Regions from separate parts of the Methylobacterium sp. GXF4 genome, predicted to be linked through region 2. Evidence: riboswitches for the same ligand, from Rfam matches in the RefSeq annotation. Region 2 holds a riboswitch; each other region holds the start of a gene.

Region 1 (5,723 bases), on a different contig from region 2:
ATGGCGCGGCACGTTGATCAGCGGCGCGCCCACGGGCAGCACGTTGTCCTTGGTCACCACCGCGTCGGCGAAAACGTAGCCAGCCAGCACCTTCAGTTCCGGCGTGAGCTGACCCTGGGCGGTCAGCTCGAAGCCCTGGCTGCGCACGGCGCCCGCCGCGAGCGAGAAGCCGCTGTTGTTCGGGTCGGGGGTGAGCACGTTCTGCCGCTCGACCCGGAAAGCCGCCGCCGTCAGCAGAAGGTTGCCGCCGAACAGCTCGGACTTCACCCCGACCTCGTAGCCGAGGCCGGTCTCGGGTGCGAGCGGCGTGCCGCGGGTCACCGCCGCGGCGTCCGGGCCGATATTCGGGCGGAAGCTCGTGCCGACATTGGTGTAGAGCGCGAATTCCGGGATCGGGCGGTAGACGAGCCCGGCCCGGGGTGAGGCCGCAACCCGCGATTGATCGACCTGGCTGCGCGGGGCCCGCTCCCGGAAGGACTGCTCGAAGATGTCCAGGCGCATGCCGACGAGCGCCCGCCATTCCGGGCTGAGGACGATCTCGTCCTGGGCGTACAGGCCGGTATTGGTGACGCGCTCCAGATTGTTGCGCGGGATGGTGATCGGCGGCAGCGCCTGTCCGTAGACGGGCGCGTAGATGTCCAGCGCGTAGGGGCTCGTGCGGAAGTTCGAGCGGAAATACTGTGTGCGGCTATCCGTGCTCTCGCGGTCGACTCCCAGCAGCACGGTGTGGCCGATCCCGGCCGTGTCGAAGCGCCCGAGCAGCTCGGCCTGGCCGATCGCCACGTCCCAGCGGTAGTCACGCACGTTGCGGTCGCGCGACACCGTGCGGTTGTTCGGGGCGAGCGAGCGAACCTCGGCGGACTCGCCCTCCAGGTCGCCCGTGTTGAGGTAGGCCGCGAGACGCATCTGCCAGGCGTCATCGAAGCGATGATCGATGCGCACCTGCATCGTGTTGTTGTTCTGTTGGTCGCCTCGGTTCGGTTCCCCCAGGAAGCGTGAGATCGGCAGGAAGCCGAGCTGCTTGTTGATCGCGATCACCCCGCGGTCGAACACGATGCGGTTCTTGACGAACTCGGTCTCGACCGTGATCCGGGTGTCCGGCGTGACCTGCCAGCTCACCACCGGCGCGACGAGCAGACGGTCGCTGTTGACGAAGTCCCGGAAGCTGCCCGCGCCCTGGGCCGCGAGGTTGAACCGGTAGAGGACCGTGCCGTCCTCGTTGAGCGCGCCGCCGGCATCCACCGTACCGCGGGTCAGCCCGAACGAATCGACCTGGGTGCCCATCTCGACGAAGCGCTGGGCGGTGGGCTGCTTGGTGATGATGTTGACGAGGCCACCGGGATCGCTGCGCCCGACCAGGCCGGCACCGGGGCCCTTCAGCACCTCGATCCGCTCGATGTTCTGCGCATCGGGCGGGGGCGGGAATCCGCGATTGAGCGGAAAGCCGTTCTTGTAGATCTCCGAGGTGGTCACCCCGCGGATGGCGTAGCTGAAGATCGTCAAGCCGCCGAAATTGTTCTGCTGCGCGACGCCGGGCAGGTAGTTGAACACGCGATCGACGCGGGTGGCGGCCAGATCGCTGATCACCTCGCGGGGCGCGACGGTGACGACCTGCGGCACGTCGATCTGCGGGGTCGCGGTCCGGGTCGCGCTGACCGCCCGGGTCGCGCTGTAGCCGGGCGTCGGCCCGATCAGGCCGATGCTGTCCGACGCGCTCGTCGTACCGGGGACCGCGCTGCCGCCGACATGCTCGACCGAGACCTCCTCCAGGGCGACGCTCTCCTGCGCGCGCGTCTCGCCGATTGGCGAACCCGCTGTCAGGACCGCCGCGAGGGCGACACGCGGGCTGTGGCGGCGGAGCCGCGACCGTGAGCGGATCCGCGGGCCTCGGGCTTTCGCGAACGGTTCGATCGTGGTCGGCTTCGGGCGGACTGGCACCGGCACACTCTGGGTTGTCGAGCCGGGGGCCAAGCGTGAGCGCGTGCGCGCGACGGGCCCGCGTGGCCGCGCCGGACATGCGTTCCACCGGGGCACCCCGCCCGAGGGTTGTCGACGCGCCGAGGCAGGTCTCCTGGCTCGCGGGTCACGATCCCTGCCTGGCCTTCCCGATGCGAGGCATCAGTGACCGAGGAGCAGCAGGAACTCGCCGCTTACAGTTGCGGGGGCAGCTTCAGCTTTGCCGTTGCCGGCGCACTGAATTCCCATCTTCGCCTACGGACCGAAGCCCGCGGGAACCTTGGCCGATCGATACTCGCCGCGACGCCCCCCGGGGTCAACGGCCCATGCGCAGAATGCAACGTTGTTACATTCGCTGTGGCGCGACGGTCACAGATCCTGGTCGCGCGACCGTAGGATCGGTTCATGTCCCCGGCGGCAAACCCCGGGCGGTGGGCCGAGCGTGCGCGCCGGGATGTCACGCCGACATCGAGCCCCCCTTGGTCGCCTCAGGAGCGCACAAAAAATATCGTCCGAGGCCACTAGACGACCGGTCTAATCAAAGCTATCTCAGCGTCATGGCACGCCTCAACGCGCATACCGACACCCGGCAGGAGATCCTCGACACCGCCTACGGCCTCGTGGGTGCGAAGGGGTTTTCCGGGGTGGGGCTCAACGAGATCCTGGCCTCGGCCCGGGTGCCGAAGGGCTCGTTCTACCACTATTTCGGATCGAAGGAGGCCTTCGGTGAGGCGCTTCTGGCCGACTACTTCGAGGGATACCTGGCCGATCTCGACGCGACCCTTGCGGAGCCCGGCCTGAACCATGCCGAGCGCCTGATGAACTACTGGCGCAAATGGCAGGCGACGCAGGGCAGCGTCGATTACCAGCGCAAGTGCCTGGCGGTGAAGCTCGCCGCGGAAGTCTCGGACCTGTCCGAAGTCATGCGGCTCGCCCTCAAGGACGGGACCGCCGGGATCATCGAGCGGCTGGCACGGGCCATCGAGGCGGGGGTCGCGGAGGGCTCGCTCAAGGTCGAGGGCGAACCGCATACCATCGCCGAGGCGCTCTATCACGTCTGGCTCGGTGCGAGCCTGATGGCGAAGATCGTGCGGACCGACGCGCCGTTCGAGGCCGCGATGGCGACGACGCGGCGGATCCTCGGGCTCGCCTGACGCTGATCCGACGAAGGTGAGAGGCAGCAGAACCGTGCTTAGGTATGCGCAAAATTGAGACGACCGGTCTACTCAAAAGGGACGATGTGGCTTCGGCGACCTGCCGAGAGCCCACGACCGCAACCAGGAGAGATACGATGCCCTACGCAGCCAAGACGTTCGCCATCCCGTCCCTCGTGATCGCCGGGTTGGAGAGTGCCGTGCTCGGCATGCCCGCAGCCTCGGCGCAGGAGAGGATCACCCTCGAGACCATCGGCGCCGTCCGCATGGCCAGGGCCGACGAGGTCCGCCGCGCGAGCCTCCCGGTTCGCTCGATGGAGACGGCGCCGGCGCACGACCAGGTCGCAGAGCGGCCGTCGAAGGCGCGCTAACGCCGCCCTCCTTCGCTCACCACCCAGGATCCGCGCAGCCCGCTCCACGGAGCCGCCGCCGGCAATCCCCGGCTTCATCCCCGACACATACGGAGACCGACGATGAAGATCCTGATGGTGCTGACCTCCCACGATCAGCTCGGCGACACGGGCCGCAAGACCGGCTTCTGGCTGGAGGAACTCGCTGCGCCCTACTACGTGTTCAAGGATGCGGGCGCGGAGATCGTGCTCGCCTCGCCCCAGGGGGGCCGGCCGCCGCTGGACCCGAAGAGCAGCGAACCCAGTTCCCAGACCGATGCGACGCGCCGGTTCGAGGCGGATTCGGATGCCCTGTCGGCGCTGTCGAACACGACCAAGCTCGATGCCGTCACCCACGACGCCTTCGACGCCGTGTTCTATCCGGGCGGGCACGGTCCGCTCTGGGACCTCGCCGAGGACCCGACCTCGATCACGCTGATCGAGACGACGCTGGGCGCCGGCAAGCCGGTCGCGCTCGTCTGCCATGCCCCCGGTATCCTCCGCCACGCGAAATCCCCCGACGGGACGCCGCTCGTCCAGGGCAAGGCGGTGACCGGGTTCACGAACAGCGAAGAAGAAGCGGTCGGCCTCACCCGGGTCGTTCCCTTCCTGGTCGAGGACGAGCTCCGGCGGAATGGCGGCCGGTTCTCCAAGCTCGGCGACTGGGCCCCGCACGTGGTGACCGACGGCCTGCTGATCACCGGCCAGAACCCGGCCTCGTCCGGGCCCGCCGCCGAGCGTCTGCTCGAGCGTCTCGCGAACACATGACGGACAACCTCAGCCGTCCCCGAATGCCGACCGACCGCGCCGCCATGCGGCCGGACGGCCTGCCCCGGGTCGGTGCGCGCCGCCCGGTCCGGCGCAGGCTCGGACCGCAGCGGGGAGTCCCGCCCGCAACACGCATCGTGAAGGATACCGGCCCATGACAACCGACATCGTTTTCTCGGACGCCACCCAGCTCGCCGCCCTGATCCGCAGCCGCCAGGTCTCGCCGGTCGAGGTGATGCAGGCGCATCTCGACCGCATCGCTGCGGTCGACCCCAAGATCAACGCCATCGTCACCGTGGCGGAGCGGGCGCTCGACGACGCCCGTGCGGCCGAAGCCGCGATCCTGGCCGGCGGCGAGCTCGGCCCCCTGCACGGGGTGCCGTTCACCGTGAAGGATTCCATCGATACCGCGGGCGTCCTGACCCAGCGCGGATCGCCGATCTTCAAGGGCCGCATTCCCGAGGCGGATGCCACGAGCGTCGCCCGGCTGAAGGCCGCCGGGGCGATCCTGCTGGCCAAGACCAACCTGCCGGAATTCTCCTACTGGATCGAGAGCGACAACCTGCTGTCGGGCCGGTCGAACAATCCCTGGGACCTGGAGCGCACGCCCGGCGGCTCGAGCGGGGGCGAGTCGGCGGCCATCGCGGCCGGCATGTCGCCGCTCGGCCTCGGCACCGACCTCGCCATCTCGGTCCGGGGACCGGCCGCGCAGACCGGCATCGTCTCGCTGAAGGCGACCCACGGGCGGGTGCCGATGACGGGGATCTGGCCGCGGGCGCCGCGGCGCTTCTGGCATGTCGGTCCGATGGCGCGCTCGATCCGGGACCTCGCACTCGCCTTCTCTCTCCTGTCCGGGCCCGACGGTGAGGACGGCTACGCGTCCCGCACCGTCGCGGCCGATGCCGGTGTCGGGTCCGCGCCCGGCCGTCCGCTGCGGGTGGGCTGGCTGGTCGAGCCCGGTTTCGGCCCGATCGATCCCGAGGTCGCCGCGACCGTCCAGGCGGCCGCCGAGGCCCTCAAGGGCGCGGGCTGCATCGTGGAGGCCGTACGCATCCCGGCGCTGGAGCGCGACTTCGCCCTCGACGTGTTCAACAAGCTCCACGTCATGGAGATGAAGCCGGCCTTCCGGGAGGCGACGGAAGGCCGGAGCCGGGACGAGCTCTACAAGATGGCCAGGACCATGCTGGCGCTCCCGGACACGTCGATGGACGATTACATCGCGGCCGAGCAGGCGGCCGAGCGGCTGCGGGACGGCTATGCCGAGTACTTCCGGCGCTACGACGCGCTGATCACCCCGGTGCTGCCGATCCCGGCCCACAAGCACGGCGTCACCGAATTCGTGATCAACGGGCAGACCGTCGACGCCACCTATCTCCAGGGCGCGACCGTACCGCTGAACGTCACCGGCCTGCCCGGACTGTCGATGCGGTTCGGGACCAGCCGCGAGGGACTGCCG
Region 2 (5,723 bases):
GCGACCAGCGCGTCGTAGAGCGTCACAGTCGGATTGCGCACGGTGTTCTGGTCATCGGCGTAGCTGGTGCCAATGTAACGGATGCCGCCGCCGATCTGGAGGCCGCGCAAGGCTGAGGATGGCGGGAACGCGTAGGTAAGGAACGACGCGTAGGTATCCTGGGGGATACCGGAGACGAGGTTTCCAGCGATCGACTGGCCGGTCGACGAGACCGAGTTTACGAACCGGATGTCGACGTGCGTGTAGGCGATGGTCAGGTTCGTGCCCGGTGCGATGTTGGCTGTCGCCTCAGCCTCGAAGCCCTTAGAACGCACGGCGCCACCAGCGGTCTGGAACGCGAGGTTGCCTGCGTCGGGGATCAGGATGTTCGACTGGGTGATGTCGAACCCGGCAAACGCGGTCTGGATGTTGGTGCCAGGGATCAGGTACTTAACCCCCGCCTCGATCTGATCACCGGTGGCCGGCTTGAACGCTTGTCCGCTACGGTCCTGGCCAACCTGCGGGGTGAAGGTCGTGGCGTAGCTAGCGTAAGGCACGAGCCCGGGCGATAGGACATAGCCCAGCCCGACGCGACCCGTGAAGGCGCTGTTGTCTTGGCGCGAGACCACGCTGTCGGGGGTAGCGTAGTTGTCTTGGAAGACCCAGTCGTGGCGCCCGTTCACGGTCAGGATGAAGTCGCCGAACCTAGCCTGATCCTGCAGGTAGACGCCGATCTGGTCCTGACTCTGGCGTGAGGCGGACGCAAGGCTCGGCGTTGCAATGAACTGTTGGCCGTAGTTCCGCGTAACGAGGTTCAGGTCCGGGGCCAAGCCGAAGCCGAAGCGAGCGCTGAGGCTATATCGGGCGTAGTCGACGCCACCGACCACAGTGTGGGCGACCGGGCCGGTGGTGAAGCGCGCCTCTAACTGGTTATCCAGCGTCTGCTGGACCAAGCCCTCGCGAATGTAGCCCGTATCCCGCGTGCCGATCGTGCGCTCGTCGTTGATGCCATTGATGTCAACATATTTCGCGCTGAGGAAGACGCCGTAGTGCCGGAAGTTCTGACGGAACACCAAATCGGGCGTGATGAAATGCTCGAACGCGTAGCCGACCCGGTACTGGGTCTGGTTGAGGCCGGCGAAGCGTGGATCACCCATGTAGTAATTGGTCGCCCGGAAACCGGGGTCGTTATAATAGAACGTCGTCGCTGGCGTGTTGGTGGTCTGGAACTCGCTCAGGAACGTGAACGTGGTGTCGGCCGACGGCTTCCAGGTGAAAGCTGGCGCGATGTTGAACCGGTCGTCGTTGGTTCCGAGGCCGATGAAAGTGCCCGCCTCACGGCGCACGCCGGTGAGCCGGTAGGCCATGGTGCCACCCGAACCCTCGACCGGACCGCCAACGTCGAAGTTGCCCTGGAAGCGGTCGAAGCTGCCGGCCTGGAACTGGACCTCGCCGAAGGGCACGAAGACCGGGCGCTTGCTGGTGATGTCGAGGATGCCGCCGGGCGAGCCGAGGCCGTACAAGCCAGAGGACGGCCCGCGCAGGATGGTCACGGCCTCCGCGCCGTAGGGCTCGATGCGCGGATAGATGAAACCGCTGCCGATCACACGCAATCCGTCGCGGTAGATGCCCTGGTTGGTGAGCACGTCGAAGCCACGGATGAAGATCTGGTCGAAGCGCGGGTCGAAGCCTGATCGAGCAGAGATGGCGCCGGGGACGTAGTTGATCGCATCGCTCAGGGTCTGGACGTTGCGGTCGTTCAACTGCTCCCGGGTGACAACGGAGATCGATTGCGGCGTCTCGATGATCGGCGTGTTGGTCTTGGTCCCGGCTGTCGTCACGCGGGCGGTGTAGCCGGTGATGCCAGACGGGCCGCCACCGCCACCACTGGTGGCGCCCGTTCCACCGTCGCCGGCGCTGACGTTGAGGCCGCCCGAACCGGCCGGCCCAGGGGCGGAACTTCCGGGTCCTGCCGCATCGACCGAGATTTCGTTGAGCTGAATGGTCCCGTCCTGCGCCGCCGCGGTCCCGACAAAGGTGGTGGTGGTGAGAAGGGCAGCGAGGAGTGAGGAGCGGTAGGACATTGATCACGCTGACACGCGCCTGGAGTGGCGCAACACCAGGGTGATCGCCGCTCACGGATCGTAGCGCAAGCCGAAAACGTGTTATAAATCACGCACTTACAATGGTTCAAATCTGAAGATATTCTAATCTAGGGACTATCGAGCGAACGCTGCGCGTGCCGAAAGGAATGTGCGTCCATAGGGTCAGACTGCGAGCGATCCTCAAACCGCCAACTCAAACACCTTAAGCGACCGAGCAGGGGGCAAAGCTGAAAGTCGGCTCCCGGCTGTTGCATCAACTTCCGCTTGCTCCCCTTCTACGACCTCTGTGACGTCTACCTTCTGGAGGGCAAGTTCATCTTCAGAACCGCCCCGCGATCGTCAGACGCACTGCCGTGGGCTCCACTGGGTGGAACACGCGGTCGCTAAGCCCCTCGGCGGGCTCACCGGGCAGGCGAGACACGTAGGCGTAGGTGATTTGGTCGGATTTGCTGTTGGTTAGGTTCAGCACGTCGAGCGAGACGCTCACCCCATTCTCGAAGGCGTAGCCCACCCGGCCGTTGAACAGGGAGGTCGAGCGCGAGCGGATCGAGTTGTCCTCGATCAGTGGGCGTGGCCCGAAATACCGGAACCGCAGGGATCCGAACCAGCCGAGCGGCTCTCCGAAGGTGACGCCCGCCGACGCGATGGTGGTGGGTGCCTCCGGAACCCGGTTACCGCCCGGATCGGAGTCGGAGAACCGGGCGTTGGTGATCGTCAGGTCGCCTTCCAGCGCGAGCCACGGAGTCACCGCGTAGCGGTTGGTCCACTCGACGCCGAAGCGCCGGGTCGGGCGGCTCGGCTCCGTGGTGCCGGTGTCGCCTTGGAACAGGTTCTCGGAGGCGAAGTCGAGCCGGAACAGGGCCAAGCTCGTCTCCAGTCCAGCTATCGAGCGATTGCGCAGGCCGATCTCGTAGCCCGTGGACGGCACCAGGAAGGGCGAGCGGGTCGTGTTGAACAACGCGCTTTGCGGATCGACCGTGGCGGTCACACCGCGCACGTCGTTCGAGTGGAAGCCGCCGCCGTAATTGACGTAAAGCTCGGTGTCGAACCACGGGCCGAGCGTCAGGCCGAGCTTCGGGTTGACGATACTGTCGCGTGCCTTGCCCGAGTTCGCCGGCGTGTCCGAGACGACGCTGGCGTAGTAGCCGTCGGCGCGGAAGCCGATCGAGGTCCGCAGCCAGTCGGTCCAGCGCACGCGGTTGTCGAAGTAGAACGCGCCACTCGTCTCCAGCACCCGGTCGTCGAGCACACCGGAGCGGTACTGCCGGTTCGTGGTGTTGAACAGCCCGACCCGAATCGAGTCCGTTCGGGTCTGGACGCCGATCTCGTTCTCCATCGGGAGCCCGAACAGGTCGCCCTGGAAGATGTGCAGGGCCTCACCGCCGCCAATGATGCGCTGGTCGAGCTGGTGGAACTGGTCGCCGTTGACCCGATCGTTGAGGAAGTACGTGAAGTCGTTGAATAAGTTGAGCTGTGAGCGGATCACGTAGGCGGAGGCTCGCGTGACGCCGGTGTCGTCCGTCGCGCTGAACTTGCCAGAGAGCGAGAAGCGCGAGGTATTGCCGCCGTCTGTAGGGTTGATCGTTCCATAGCGGCTGATCAGCCCGTCGGCGACCGCCCGCTCAGGGATCTGGTTGGTGGCCGTCCAGCGAGCCGCGTAGGCCATACCGGTGACCGAGAAGCCGTTCAGCGGCGTGCCCTGGCTGTAGCGGGCCACGCCGTTGATCTTGCGCAGGGCATCCGGGACAACCCATGGCCCATCGTAGACCTGGGCTTCCCCGGCCAACAGGAGGTTGCCCTCGCCGAGCGGCACGGTCGTGATCGACAACGCCCGCTTGTAGCCGAACGAGCCGATCGAGGTCAGCGCCACGTTCTTCGCGGTCGTGTCGAGGTAGTCGATCCGCACCGAGCCCGCGGAGGCGAAGTCGCCGTCGCGCACGAAGTACGGCCCCTTGTGGAACTCGACCGCGCCGACGAGTTCCGGGATCAAGAAGTTGATGTCGGCGTAGCCCTGGCCGTGGGCATGAGTGCGCATGTTCAGTGGCATGCCATCCAGGAACAGGGCGATGTCGGTGCCGTGGTCGAGGTTGAACCCGCGGAGGAAGAACTGATTGGCCTTCCCCTCGCCGGAGTGCTGGGTGACGATCAGGCCCGGCACCGACTCCAACACCTCGCCGGGGCGCGTCACCGGGCGGCTGTTGAGCTGTGCGCCGGTTATGACGCCGGAACTGGCGGAGTCTACCAGCCTGCTGATCCCGCCGATGCCGGTTGTCCCCCCAACGTAGCCTGCGCTCGCGGACGAACCAGCCTGCGGAGCCGCGGCCGCAGCTGTCTCAGAGGTGACGGAGATCTCCTCCAGCGTCGTCTCGGCGGTCGCCGCACTCGGCGTTGAGCGGCCTTGAGCTAAGGTAGCCGACGCCAGAGCGGCAAGGCAGACGCCCGACAGGATCGAAAGCGTTCGGGTGATTGGACGACGGGACACGGGAGCCTCGGGCGACGGCAGTGGCACGTCACCGCGAATGAGGTCTCGACGACCGCGCATGTGCGCGAGCGTCTCGACACCCATCAGGACACCCCGCCCGATGCGTTTCGCGTGTGACCACGACTGACGGCAGGTCTCCTGGCTCACGGGTCGCTGCCCTTGCACCGTCTTCCCGGATGAGGCTCATCCAGTGACGCGGTGGTGCCGGGCTCGCCGCTTACAGTTGCGGGGGCAGCCGCGGCTTCGGGGCAAGCCCCTCACCACGTTCCCTTTTGATCCCCAAGGGGAACCGTCGCCATCACCATCGGTCGCCCTGTCGGGCCGCGTCAACTCGGGGGGGAAGATCGGCGCCCTTATGTGACCTCGCTGCGACAGTTGGGGTTCGTCCCTCATCGTATCGAACTGCCGCTTCCGGGCGTCGAGCCAGCTACCGCTTTCCACCCAGGCTGTGTGAAAACGGAAGCGCACGTCGGGTTTGTAGAACAATATCCCATGCGGCAGACCTGTAGCCCCGCTGGAGGACAGCCCTAACACGGTTTGGAGACCCATTTCGGCGCTGCCCAGTGTGTCTTCGGGAAGATCCTTCTACCGCTCCTGCGTTTTCACACACCCTCCACCCTCACCGGACACTTATCCTATCAGGCCGCGTGTATGAAAATCGATCGTTTTCCTTACAGGTGGGGCGGACCCCTCCCCAGCCCCCTGAAACGGCCCCGTTTGTGTAAGGAAAATATGTCAGGAAAACTATTGTCAGGTAAACGTCCTTGTGGGACTATCCTGACATGCTTGTCGGCTACGCGCGTGTGTCCACCCTCGACCAGAACCTGGACCTGCAGCGCGATGCCCTGCTGAAGGCCGGCTGCGAAAAAATCTTCGAGGAGAAAAAGAGCGGTAAGGCCGGCACCAAGCGCCCCGAGTTCGAGGCCGCCCTCGCCTACCTGCGCCCGACCGATCAGCTGGTGGTCTGGAAGCTCGACCGCCTCGGCCGCTCCCTGGTCGAGATGATGCGCACGATCGACGGGCTGCGCCTGAAGGAGGTCCACTTCCGCAGCCTGACCGAGCAGTTTGACAGCGCGACCGCCCATGGGCGCTTCGCCCTGCAGATGCACGGCGCCATGGCCGAGTATTTTCTCGACCTTAACCGTGAGCGGACGATG
Region 3 (5,723 bases), on a different contig from region 2:
GCCGTGATGCGAGGGGCGGGCATCGAGGTCGTCCTCGGCGGCCGCGCCGAGCCCGAGCAGCACCAGCGGGTCGATCGCGCCGTTGGCGGTCTCGACCACCTTCACGGCCCGGGGCAGATGCCCCTCGACCTCGGCGCGCACCCGCGCCCGGGTCTCGGCATCGAGCAGGTCGGACTTGTTGAGAACGACGAGGTCGGCGCAGAGGAGCTGGTCCTCGAACACCTCCTCCAGCGGGTTGTCGTGATCGACCGCCGTGTCGGCGGCGCGCTGGGCGGCCAGCGCCGCGGGATCCTCCGCGAAGGCACCGGCGGCCACGGCCGGCCCGTCCACCACGGCCACGACCCCATCGACGGTGACCCGCGAGCGGATCGCCGGCCACTGGAACGCCTGGACCAGGGGTTTCGGCAGGGCGAGGCCGGAGGTCTCGATCAGGATGTGCTCCGGCGGCTCCGCGCGGCCGAGCAGGGTCTCAAGCGCCGGCACGAAATCGTCGGCCACGGTGCAGCAGATGCAGCCATTCGGCAGCTCGACGATGGAGTCCTCGGTGCAGCCCTCGACGCCGCAGGCGGCCAGGAACGACTTGTCGAAGCCGACATCACCGAACTCGTTGACCAGGATCGCCAGGCGGCGGCCCTTGGCGTTCTCGACGACGTGGCGGACCAGGGTGGTCTTCCCGGCCCCGAGGAAGCCGGTGACGATGGTGCAGGGGATCTTGGTGACGATGGTCATTCCGCAGCCTCCAGGGTGCCGGCCGGAAGCGGGCGGGGATCGGGAAAGGGCGGGATCCGGGCGATCACGCCGGTCTTGAAGGCGGCGGGCCGCTCCCGCCACGGTACGATGCCGTCCTGCGTCGCCGCGTAGGACGCGAGGCCGCCGAGGATAATGGCGGCGGACTCGATCGGATCCATGTCGCCGTAGACGTAGGTCCAGCGGTTCGCGGAGGCGACCGCCACCGAGCAGGGCCGCTTGCAGACCGAGAGGCACTCGACCCCCTCGATCCGCAGGTCCGGCGCGGCGTTGCCCGCGCGCAGGGCGTCGAGCAGGCGCGCCCCGGCCCGCGGGCCGTCCGGGTCGTCGCCCGGGCGGCGGCAGGTGGTGCAGACGTAGAGGACGGTCTCAGGCATGGGCCGTCCCGCGCACCGGGCCCCGGGCGAAGGCCTGCCACGCCCAGCCGAAGCCGAGACCGATCAGCAGCCAGAAGACGAAGCTGATCGCTAGCGACCGGGCCGCGAACTGCGCCGCCAGCGCTGCCGGAAGCTCCGAGGCGGCCTCGGGGGCCTGCGGTGCGCCGGCCACGTGCGGGGCGATGATCAGCACGAGCCCGCCCAGGATCGCGATCAGCGAGCGCCGGATCGCGATCAGGTACAGGCCCATGCCGGTGGCGGCGGCGGTCATCACCCACCAGGCTTGGCGGGTGGCGAGCGGTGCAGCCTCGCTGCCGGGCAGTTCGGGCGGCAGGCCGAGGCCCGGGGCCAGGGCGACGCTGGCGAAGCCCGCGATCGCGAAGGCGACGCCGACCTGGCGGGTCGGCTCCCGCCCGCAGGCGAGAATCGCCGCACCGAGCAGCAGCGCATAGCCCACCGCACCCACGAGGGTCGCCAGGGCCGTGAAGGCCATGCGCGGCAGGCCCTCGCCGGGCTGCCATTCGGGCGCAGCATCCGGCGCGGCATGATCGTGCCCGGCATGCGCCAGGACGATCGGCAGGCCGCGCTCGGCCTGATGCGTCTGTTGATGTTCGTAACGCTCGGCCGCCACGATCAGCGGCGAGGTCAGCGTCAGCTCGAGGCCCGTCACGACGACGGCCGCGAGGAAGCCGGCGGCCAGAGCCGCCGACAGAAGCCGGATGATCATCCCTGGGGCAGGGGCGTCAGTGGCAGGGGAAGTTCTGGGTGTGCCGGAAATCGTGCGCCGCGTTGTGCAGCGCGATCGCCGGCGAGAAGCCCGCCATGAACAGCAGGCCGAGTCCGAGGAAAGCCGCGATCGCGACGGCGACAGGGCGCTCGGCAGCGCGGGTGCCGGTGGCGACGGGTGCGAGGGTCGAGGTGGTCATCAGCGTGTCTCCAGCCGCCCCACCGGCGGCATTGCGGGATCTCAGCGTGACGGCAGGTCTCCTGGCTCGCGGCTCGGCGCGCCTGCCGCCTTCCCGGATCGCTCCGGTGGCCTACTGGCAGACGCTCGCCGCTCACAGTTGCGGGGGCAGCCGCGGATTCGGAACTCGCGCTCCTCACCGCATTCCCTTTTCACCCCGTTGCCGGGGCACCGTCACGGGATCGTTGTAGACGCATGACAGCTCTCGCACAACGGAGGCGCGGCGGAATCATCTCCGACTCTTCGGGTATGACGTGGTTCAGTGGTGTGGTCGGTGGCTGTGAAGCTTTTGCCGAGGCCGGGCGACGATCTTCGCGGTGAAACCGTCCCGCCCCGACTTGCCGAACATGATTAGCCCCGATCATCCGGACTGCCGGCGGACGACTCCCGCAGCGGCCGCGCAGGCCGCCGATTCCCGAGCATATTGAGTGTGATACCGATGCGAACCTTGTGGCTGGCCCTCGCCCTCGCGGCGACGGCGTCCTTGCCCGCCCGGGCGGATGACAGCAGCGCCGCGCTCGCCGCGGGCGGTCTGGTCCTCGAGAAGACCGACAAGATCACGCTCGCCTCCGAGGAACTGTACCTGTCCGAGAAGGCCGTGCGGATCGACTACCGGTTCCGCAACCTCACCGACGCCGATATCGAGACCACCATCGCGTTTCCGATGCCCGACATCACCGGGGATCGCGAAATGCTGACCGCGATTCCCGATCCGGCCCACGACAACTTCCTCAAGTTCGCCACCGAGGTCGATGGACGGCCGGTCGAATCGCAAGTCGAGCAGCGCGCCTTCCTGATCCGGAACGGCGCGCCGCCCGTCGAGATCACCGATCGCCTCAAGGGCCTGGGCATTCCCCTGATGCCGACCGTCGAGGCGACGGAAGAGGCCCTGCGCCGTCTGGGCGAGCGCCGGCGCCTCGCCCTGGCCGTCGACGGCATCCTGGAGCGGCAGGTGCACAAGGATGGGACGATCGCGGATGTCCCGCTCTGGACGCTGAAATCGAAGTTCTGGCGCCGGCAGGTCTTCCCGGCCGGCCGGGAGATCACGGTCCGCCAGAGCTACGTGCCGAGCCTGGGCAGCCTGCCCAGCCTGTCCTACGGCGCTCCGAACGTGGATCCGGCGCAGAAGGCGCAATACGCAACCCGCTACTGCACGGAGCCCGCGTTCGAGAAGGCGGCCCAGGCGCTGTACCGCCGGGCGAGCGCGGATGGCAGCCGGTCGTTCCAGGCCTATGAGCAGTACCTCTCCTACGTCATCACGTCCGGGGGGAACTGGGCGGGACCGATCGGCACGTTCAAGCTGGTCGTGGACAAGGGCGACCCCGCGACCCTCATCGCGTTCTGCGGCACCAACGTGAAGAAGACCGGGCCGACCACCTTCGAGATGGTCGTGAAGGATTACGTCCCCCAGCGCGACATCGACATCCTCCTCCTGAAGTCCGGGACGAACGGCTGAGGCGGCGACCGGGTGCGATGGCTTCAGCCGGCGGGCTTGACGGGCCGGTGTCGATGCGGGCACCGCCGGTCGCGCCGTCCGGCAGCGCCCCGGCGCGACCGGCCCAGATCCGCCCCGGAGACATGATGGCCCCGGCAGACGATTCGAATCCCGCCCTCGTCGACCTCGCCGACGGCCGCACGCCGCAAGCGGTCGCGGATACGACCTGGCTGGAGATCGATCTCGGCGGCCGCTTCCCGATCCATTCCATCGTCGTCGTCTGGAATGGCGCGGATCCGGCACCCGCCGCGGATGTCGCGATCCTCATGTTGCAGGACGGCGCGTCCTGGTCGGAGCCCGGCCTTGCGTCCCGGCAGAGCGAGGCGGGCTCTAGCACCGCATTCATCGAGGCCGATGAGCGCGCCTGGACGCGGTCCGTTCGCATCGCGGTGCCGGATCCCGACCGGGTGGCCGCCGTGCAGGTCCGCGCCGAGGAGGCCGCGATCGACCTGATCGCGCTGCGGGCGATGCTCAACCTCGACGTGACGCTCCTCAACGAGAAGCCGGGGGCCAACCGCTACCTCGCCTACAGCCTCGAGAGCGGACCGGATCGGGCGAGCCGTACCCTGGTCGGCCTGTCGCTGTTCGAGAACGGCGCGTTCGGCAATTGCCTGGTTCAGTACATCATCGCGCTCTCGGTCGCGAAGGCGCTAAACCTCAAATACGTCAAGGTCCCGAAGGTCGACCGCAGCAAGGTGATCTTCCTGACCGAGCGGCTCACCCGCGACGGCATCACCTTCATCCCGCCGGATGAGGCGCTGCCGTCGGACGGCTACTTCCTGTCCGGCCTGTATTTCGACCCGACGCAGTTCCAGCGGCTGGTGGGGCTCGAGACGCCGCCGGATTCGCGGGCGATCATCCAGGAGATCATCCGCCCGCTATTCAACGGGCTGCCGGCGACGTTCCCCCCCAAGCCCGACGACCAGCTCCTGATCCATATCCGCTCGGGCGACATCTTCAGCACCTGGGTCGATCCGCACTACCCGCAGCCGCCCTCCGCCTTCTACCGCATGGTCATCGACCGGCTGCGCGGCGAGGGGCGGATCCGCTCGGTCAAGCTGGTCTTCGAGAACCGGCTGAACCCGGTGATCGCCGAGGTGGAGGCGTATGCGAAAGGCCTCGGCTTGCCGGTGGAGACCCAGAGCGAGTCGCTCGTGGCCGATGTCGCGGCACTGGTGAACGGTCGCTACCTTGTCTTCGGCCTGGGCACCTTCGGTCCGGCGATCTGCCACCTGTCGGAGCGGGTCGAGCAGGTGTTCTACTTCGCGTCCAATTGGCCGCAGGCGTTCCAGGGCATCGAGACCATCCGCAAGCTAATCGAGGTCCGGGACATCGCGGGACGCTACATGAAGGTCGGCGAGTGGCAGAACACCGACGCCCAGCGCCGGATGATGATCGACTACCCGGCCGAGGCGCTCGCGTTCGACGACGCGGCGTGACCGTCAGGGCGCGTCCTTGAGCCGTTCCGCCGGTGCCCCGGCCGGAGGCGCCGAGCCACCATCGCGGGCCTTGAGGGCGTCCTGGTAGAGTCGCCGGACATCGCGCTTGAACGCGGCCCGGGAATCGTCGCGCGAATAGAACATGTGCCCCCCGGGATAGACCGCGAGGCTGAGACGCCCGGCGCCGTAGGCCGGGACCTGCGCCAGCAACAGCTTCGAAGCGTAATACGGGGTCACGAGGTCCGTGAAGCCGTGGGCGACGAGGACGCGCAGCTGGCCGTCGAGAGCCAGGACGCCCTTGAGGTTCGAGAGCACTTCCGGCGCCTGCCGGCCCGAGCCCCAGCTCCAGCCGCGGTTCACCGCGTTGCTCAGAAGCTCGTAGCGCAGGTTCGGCACCGGCCATTTCAGCGTGCGCGCGTAGAGGTCGAGCATGGCGCTGGTCAGCGGCGCCTGGAGTGCGGTGAGCTGCGGATCCTCGAAGCTCGGCTGCGCAGCATCCGGGTTCGGGTCCCAGCCGGTGATGCCCGTGTCGTAGGCGCTGGTGACGCGGCCCTCCGTCCGGTCGATCTCGCGCTGGATGCTGCGGGTGGAGAGACGCGCGGCCTGGGCGCGGACGAAGGCCGGGTCGAAGCCGGTGAGCGGCGCGACCTTGTCGGTCATCCGGGCGACCGCGGCGGTGTCGCTCGGGCCCTTGAGCAGGT
Region 4 (5,723 bases), on a different contig from region 2:
GGGCCGCGGGTCCGCTTCGTGCGGGTACCAGTAGGAATCGTAGGCTTCGAGCTGCCGGGCCGCGCGGAGGTGTCCCGCGGGGATCGCCGCGATGGCGGCTTCCGCCAGGGTGGCCACGTCGGGGCCGGTGCCACCGTCCGAGGCGACGGTGCGCAGGCCGTCCGGCGCCTCGGCGACCAGCCACCAGCGGCCGCCGAGGGCGGTGAACCGCACGGCCCGGGCGTCCGGTCCGGCGAGATCGGGGAGCCGACCGGCATCGACCCCGATGGCGCCGGGCGTCCCGGCATAGGCGGCCCTCATCCCGGCGGGCGGAATGCTCGACGCGAACCAGCGGTTCGGGTTCATGGAGATCCAGCCGCTCACGATGAACGCCCCGAGCCCGAGCCCGCCCGCGAGGCCGAACAGGTGGTGCCAGCGCGCCAGCCCGCGATAGGGCGTCACGGCGCCCCTGGCGTAGCGACGGCGCAGGCGCAGGCGCCAGATCCCGATGGCGAGGCCGCTGAGCGCCCCGAGGGCGGCGAGCCCCGAGAGCCAGAGCAGGACCGTGCGCCACAGCTCCGCCCGGGCGCGCAGGGGCGTCAGGTAGATCCAGTGCGGCACCGAGCCGAGCCAGTTCCAGGCGCGCTCGAACCGGGTCGTGTCGAGGGCGATCTCGCCGGTGACCTGCGAGACGTAGAGCTCGGTCCCTGCGGGATCGCCGAGGGCGACCTTGTGGAACGGCCGGAGCGGGTCGTAGCGGGCGGTGACGGTCCACTGGTCCCGCTCCACCGGCTCGACGCGGGCGCCTGGCCGGTCCCCGGCGGCGAGCCGTAGGGCCGCCTCCGCGTCGACCGGGCCGAGCCGCGCGCCAGTCCGGCCCGAGACCGTCACCCGCGACCCGTCGCGGCCGGTGATCCGGTAGACCGGCTCGGCGCCGCCCATCTCCAGAGCGAACGCGGCCGGCACGCCCGCGACGCCCGCGGCCGCGAGCGCCGCATCCGGCGCGACCGCGACCTCGCCCCAGGCGATCGGCGCGAGGCGTGCGAGGCGCTCAGGCGGCGTGAGCGCCGGGAACGGCACGTAGAGCATCACCAGCCCGGAGCCGATCCAGAGCGCGAAGAACAGGGCCGTGGCGATCCCGGCCCAGCGGTGGAACAGGAGCAGCCAGCGGCGGGCCGCCTTACCGGCCCAGCGCCTCACCAAGTCACCGTGTAGGCGAGTTCCACCGAGCGCGGCCGGCCCCGCAGCCAGTTGGTGCCGACGCCGTTCACGGCGTTGCCGCTGATCGCGTAGACCTTGTCGAACAGGTTGTAGACCCGCAGGCTCAGGCGCGAATCCACCGTCACCTGATGGTCGAGGACGAGGTTGACGAGGTTGTAGGCCGGGCGCCGGGCCGTGTTGGAGAAGTCGCTGTAGACCTGGCCGACATTCTGGAGCCCGACCCGGGCGGTCCAGTCCCGGGAGACCTCCCAGGTGAGCCAGAGATTGGCGACCCGCTCGGGCACGTCGATCGGCTGGTTGCCGGCATACGAGACGGTGGCGCCGTTCACGTTCTGGTCGAAGGCGTCGTATTGCGCGTGCAGCAGCGCGAGGTTGCCGTCGAGCCGCCAGCCCGGGGCGAAGTGCCAGCCCAGCGCCAGCTCGAAGCCTTGCGAGGATTGGCTCCCGACCTGGGTCGACAGGGTCGGCTGGCCCGGCACGGCCGAGATCAGGTTGTCCTTGACGATCCGGTAGCCGGCCACCGTCCATTCGAGGGTACCGTCGAAGGCGAGCCCCTTGGCGCCGATCTCGACCTGCGTGCCGGTGGCGAGCTGGAACCCCGCCAGCGACTGATTGAGCGTGATGAGGCTGTTCACCGGGTCGGTGGCGAAGCTGTACTGCGCGTAGAGCGCACTGTCCGGCGTCGGGTTGTAGACCAGGCCGAACCGGTAACCGAGGGCGCGGTAGGTCTTCTCGAACTGCGATCCGGTCTGCAGGTCCTCGCGTTGGAGCGTCGGCACGTCGAGGCGCATGCCGGTGAGGAACGAGAGCTTGTTGGACAGGATCACCCGGTCCTCGGCGAAGACTGAGGCTTGGCTGGTCTGCGTGGCGTAGGCCGGCCGCGCCCGCCCATTCTGCGGGAAGTAGCCCGGATCGTAGCCGGTCAGTGGCACGCTGGTGATCTGGTCGAAATAGAAATTGTTCGTGTGGCGGAAGTCGATGTGGTTCACGTCGAACCCGACCGCGAACGCGTTCGGCAGGCCGAACAGGCTGCCCTTGACGCTGGCGTCGAGGCGATTCCCGACCTGTTCCTGGCTGTGATAGATCTCGAGGTAATCGCCGCGATCGACCAGTCCCGTCCCGCGGTTGTAGCTGTACTGCTCGACATCGAGCCAGTGCCGCCGGCTGGTGAGCCGATAGGCGGTGTTGCGCACGATGATGTCGGCCGAGGGCGTCCACTCGGTCTTGAACTGGGTCCAGTTATCTGCCCAGGTGATCTTCGCGTCGCGGACGTTGTAGTTGTTGAACCGGATCAGGTCCGGGATTCTGCCTTCGACCAGGGGCGTGCCCCAGTAGCGCGCCGGCTCCTGGTAGCCGAGATCGTGGCTCACCGTGAAGGCGAGGTCCGGGCTCGGCTGGAACAGCAGGGCGGCCGAGACCGCGAGGTTGCGGAAATCGCCCTCCGGCCGGATCCACCCGTCGGCGCGGTTGCCGCTGACGTTCAGGCGATACGCGAAGGTCTCGCCGAATTCCTCCCGGCCGAGCGCCCCGCCGGAATCCAGTGCGAGCCGCGCGACGCCGTCGGTGCCGATCACCGCGCGGGCCGTGTTGATCGGCACGAAGACCGGCTTCTTGGGCACGACGTTGATGACCCCGCCGATGGCGCCGTCGCCGTAGAGGACCGAGGACGGCCCGCGCAGCACCTCGATGCGCTCGACGTTCCAAGTGTCGAACGGGAACGTCACCGTGTTGGCGCCGACATAGAAGCGGGTGCCGTCGTAGAGCTGCTGGATCGAGTTCGGCCCCGCGAAGCCGCGGGACGTGAACGCGCCGTTGCCGTTGCCCGGCGCCGCGATCGTGGTGATGCCGGTGGCGTCCTGGGTCACCGCCTCGGCGATCGTATCCTGGCCGCGCAGCTGCGCGGTCTCGCCGGACACGATGTCGACGCTCGCGGGCGTCTCCAGCGGCGTCAGGCCGAGCCGGCTCGCGGTCCGGTCGGGGGTGCGCAGGTTCAGCCCGGTCGGGGCGGCCCGGGTCAGGCTGACCCCGCCCTCCCCCTCGACGGAGAGCTGGTCGAGGGCGACGCTCTCCTGGGACGCGGCCGGGCTCGCCAGGAGGGTGAGGAGGGCTCCGCAGAGCGGCGCGCGCCGGCTGCGGAGAGGATTTTTCGGTCGGGACATAGCGTGCGTGAATCCGTGCGCGGCGGCCGCCGGCCCGGATGTCCTATAAGCAATGTTATAACATTGCTATCCGTGGCGACCGGGCCTCGCGCGCGTCGAGCGCAAGGGCTCGGGCGGAGGATCGGGTCGCGCGGAGACGCGGCCGGGATCAGCACGACAAGGGAGGACATCGGGAACCGGGACGCGGGCGCGCTTGCTGTGGCACGTCACCGCGAACGAGGCCTCTCCGACCGCGCTCGCGCACGGGCGTCTCGACACCCGCCAGGACACCCCGCCCGGCGCGTTTCGCGTGTGACCACGGCTGACGGCAGGTCTCCTGGCTCGCGGGTCGCCGCCCTCGCACCGTCTTCCCGGGCCGAAACCCAGTGACGTGGTGGTGAAGGGCTCACCGCTTACAGTTGCGGGGACAGCCGCGGCATCGGGACAAGAGCCCTCACCGCGTTCCCTTTTGATCCCCGAGGGGAACCGTCGGTGATCAGCTTGGCCGTGTGCCACTGGGACGTCAAGCGTCTGGATATCTTCGGTTGTGGGCGGGTCCCTTCCGCACCGGCCTGGACGACCGGCTGCACGTCAGGGGCATTGGTGGGCTCGCCGGGCGCGGATGTGATAGCAAGTCTTTTTGTGGCTCTTCTTTGTATAGATGGCTGATCATATCAGCCATTCACCCCATTTATTGCAAAAATCGAAACGCTTACGAGATAAATTTCCCGAGGATTTGCCCAATGTCGAGCATCATCACAGGTTACGCAGGATCGTGATCGGTGGAACCACTGGTGATCTGCCGCGTATATCGGCCAAGCTGATGGAAAGGGGTAATAAGATCGTCTCAAGAGACGGACGAGGCATCTCTTTAAAATGATGGTCTAGGGCTGACGTAGACAAGGGGGACGCGATGAGTATCACGTATCAACTGGAAAATCCGGGTCATCCCGGCGGGTTCGTAAGGCGCAATATTTTGGAGGCGCGCAACCTGACCGTCATGGCCGCGGCCAGCTTGCTCGGCGTGACCCGTCAGGCGCTGTCCGACTTTCTCAACGAGAAGACGGCACTCACGGCGGAGCTGGCCCTGCGCATCGAGACGGTGTTCGGGTGCAGCATGGAAACGCTGATGGAGCTGCAGACGCGCTTCGAGATCGCCAATGCGCGCAAGCACCAGGCCGAGATCCAGAGCGAACTCGCCGCCGCGCCGCGCGTCCAGGAGCCCGTCGATCGGCCCGAACCGATCGTCAAGCGCGCATACGCGATCGGGTGAGATTCGTCCTCGGCGGCGCGGATAACCTGGCCTGAGCCGCTGGGACGATCCGAGGTTCCACGGCGGGCGCGGTGCGCGCCGGCCGAGATGTCGAAACGCGCCACCCCATGAAAGCTGCGCCGCGCTGGGCCGGACAGTCCGACACGGCGCCGCGCAGCTTGGCGCTCTCGAGGCCAGTGCAGGCCGTTGCGCCCCCCGGCGGCGCGGAATACCGAGCCCCATGCATGTCTGGCGCCCCCCTTCGGAGATCCGCGTGAAGGCGCTCGGCCTGCCCTGGCGGGGAAGCCGGCTGCTCGTCGCCGAGGTCTATACCGATGACGGGCGCCTCAAGGGCGTGCGCCCCCTCGGGGGCAGCGTCGGGTTCGGCGAGCCGGCGGAGGCGGCGCTCGTGCGGGAGTTCCGGGAAGAGCTCGGCCTCACCGTGCGGGTTCTGGGTGCCCCGTTCGTGATGGAGAACCTGTACACGCACGAGGGCAGCCCGGGGCACGAGGTGCTGTTCCTGTTCCCGGTTGCCCTGCCGCCGAGCGCGCTCGATAGGCAGGAGCGGGTGGTCTTCCACGAGGATTGCGGCACGCCCTGCATCGCCCGCTGGTGCGATCTGGAGGAACTGGATCGCGCGGGCGGGCCGGATCTGTACCCGGTCGGGCTCAAGGCGCGGCTTCTCGCCGAGGAGCGGCCGTAGCCGCGAATGCGGCGCGTCCTCGGTTCCGGCCCTGTCGGGGCCCGGAAGCCGCTGCTAGGCTGTGCGGCGTGATCACCCGCGCCGAGTCCGCGACCGTGCCATCGACCATCGCCGCGTCCGCCCTCGATCTCATCGGCCGCACGCCCCTGATCGCCCTCGACCGGGTCCATCCCGGACCGGGCCGCATCCTGGCGAAAGCCGAGTTCATGCAGCCCGGCGGAAGCGTCAAGGACAGGGCGGCCCGCGCGATCCTGCGCGCCGCCCGGGCGGATGGGCGGCTCGCCCCGGCCGCCCCGGTCGTGGAGATGTCGAGCGGCAATATGGGGGCCGGCCTGGCCGTGGCCTGCGCGACGCTGGGGCACCCGCTGGTCGTCACCCTGTCGGCCGGGAACAGCCCGCAGCGGGCGCGGATGCTGGAGGCGCTCGGGGC

The links. Region 2 has a riboswitch for cobalamin ahead of WYO_RS02290 (TonB-dependent receptor). Riboswitches for the same ligand answer to the same signal wherever they lie in the genome.
Positions count from the first base shown of each region.
Region 1: another riboswitch for cobalamin. It lies ahead of WYO_RS16340 (TonB-dependent siderophore receptor); the one in region 2 lies ahead of WYO_RS02290 (TonB-dependent receptor).
Region 3: another riboswitch for cobalamin. It lies ahead of WYO_RS09105 (CbtB-domain containing protein); the one in region 2 lies ahead of WYO_RS02290 (TonB-dependent receptor).
Region 4: another riboswitch for cobalamin. It lies ahead of WYO_RS17195 (TonB-dependent siderophore receptor); the one in region 2 lies ahead of WYO_RS02290 (TonB-dependent receptor).

Region 1 is NZ_AKFK01000064.1:4,528-10,250, reverse strand. Features, by position in the region: gene WYO_RS16340 (TonB-dependent siderophore receptor) at 1-1,878, opposite strand, end outside; cobalamin riboswitch at 2,044-2,254, opposite strand; gene WYO_RS16335 (TetR/AcrR family transcriptional regulator) at 2,514-3,110, shown strand; gene WYO_RS16330 (hypothetical protein) at 3,248-3,481, shown strand; gene WYO_RS16325 (type 1 glutamine amidotransferase domain-containing protein) at 3,584-4,267, shown strand; gene WYO_RS16320 (amidase) at 4,422-5,723, shown strand, end outside.
Region 2 is NZ_AKFK01000012.1:29,581-35,303, forward strand. Features, by position in the region: gene WYO_RS02285 (TonB-dependent siderophore receptor) at 1-2,063, opposite strand, end outside; gene WYO_RS02290 (TonB-dependent receptor) at 2,404-4,650, opposite strand; cobalamin riboswitch at 4,677-4,875, opposite strand; gene WYO_RS02295 (recombinase family protein) at 5,349-5,723, shown strand, end outside.
Region 3 is NZ_AKFK01000051.1:239,802-245,524, forward strand. Features, by position in the region: gene cobW (cobalamin biosynthesis protein CobW) at 1-729, opposite strand, end outside; gene WYO_RS09095 (DUF1636 domain-containing protein) at 726-1,124, opposite strand; gene WYO_RS09100 (CbtA family protein) at 1,117-1,851, opposite strand; gene WYO_RS09105 (CbtB-domain containing protein) at 1,868-2,050, opposite strand; cobalamin riboswitch at 2,084-2,279, opposite strand; gene WYO_RS09110 (DUF4424 domain-containing protein) at 2,528-3,544, shown strand; gene WYO_RS09115 (hypothetical protein) at 3,670-5,022, shown strand; gene WYO_RS09120 (peptidase S10) at 5,026-5,723, opposite strand, start outside.
Region 4 is NZ_AKFK01000065.1:75,212-80,934, reverse strand. Features, by position in the region: gene WYO_RS17200 (hypothetical protein) at 1-1,179, opposite strand, end outside; gene WYO_RS17195 (TonB-dependent siderophore receptor) at 1,176-3,359, opposite strand; cobalamin riboswitch at 3,648-3,844, opposite strand; gene WYO_RS29070 (HigA family addiction module antitoxin) at 4,252-4,611, shown strand; gene WYO_RS17185 (NUDIX domain-containing protein) at 4,865-5,293, shown strand; gene WYO_RS17180 (cysteine synthase family protein) at 5,362-5,723, shown strand, end outside.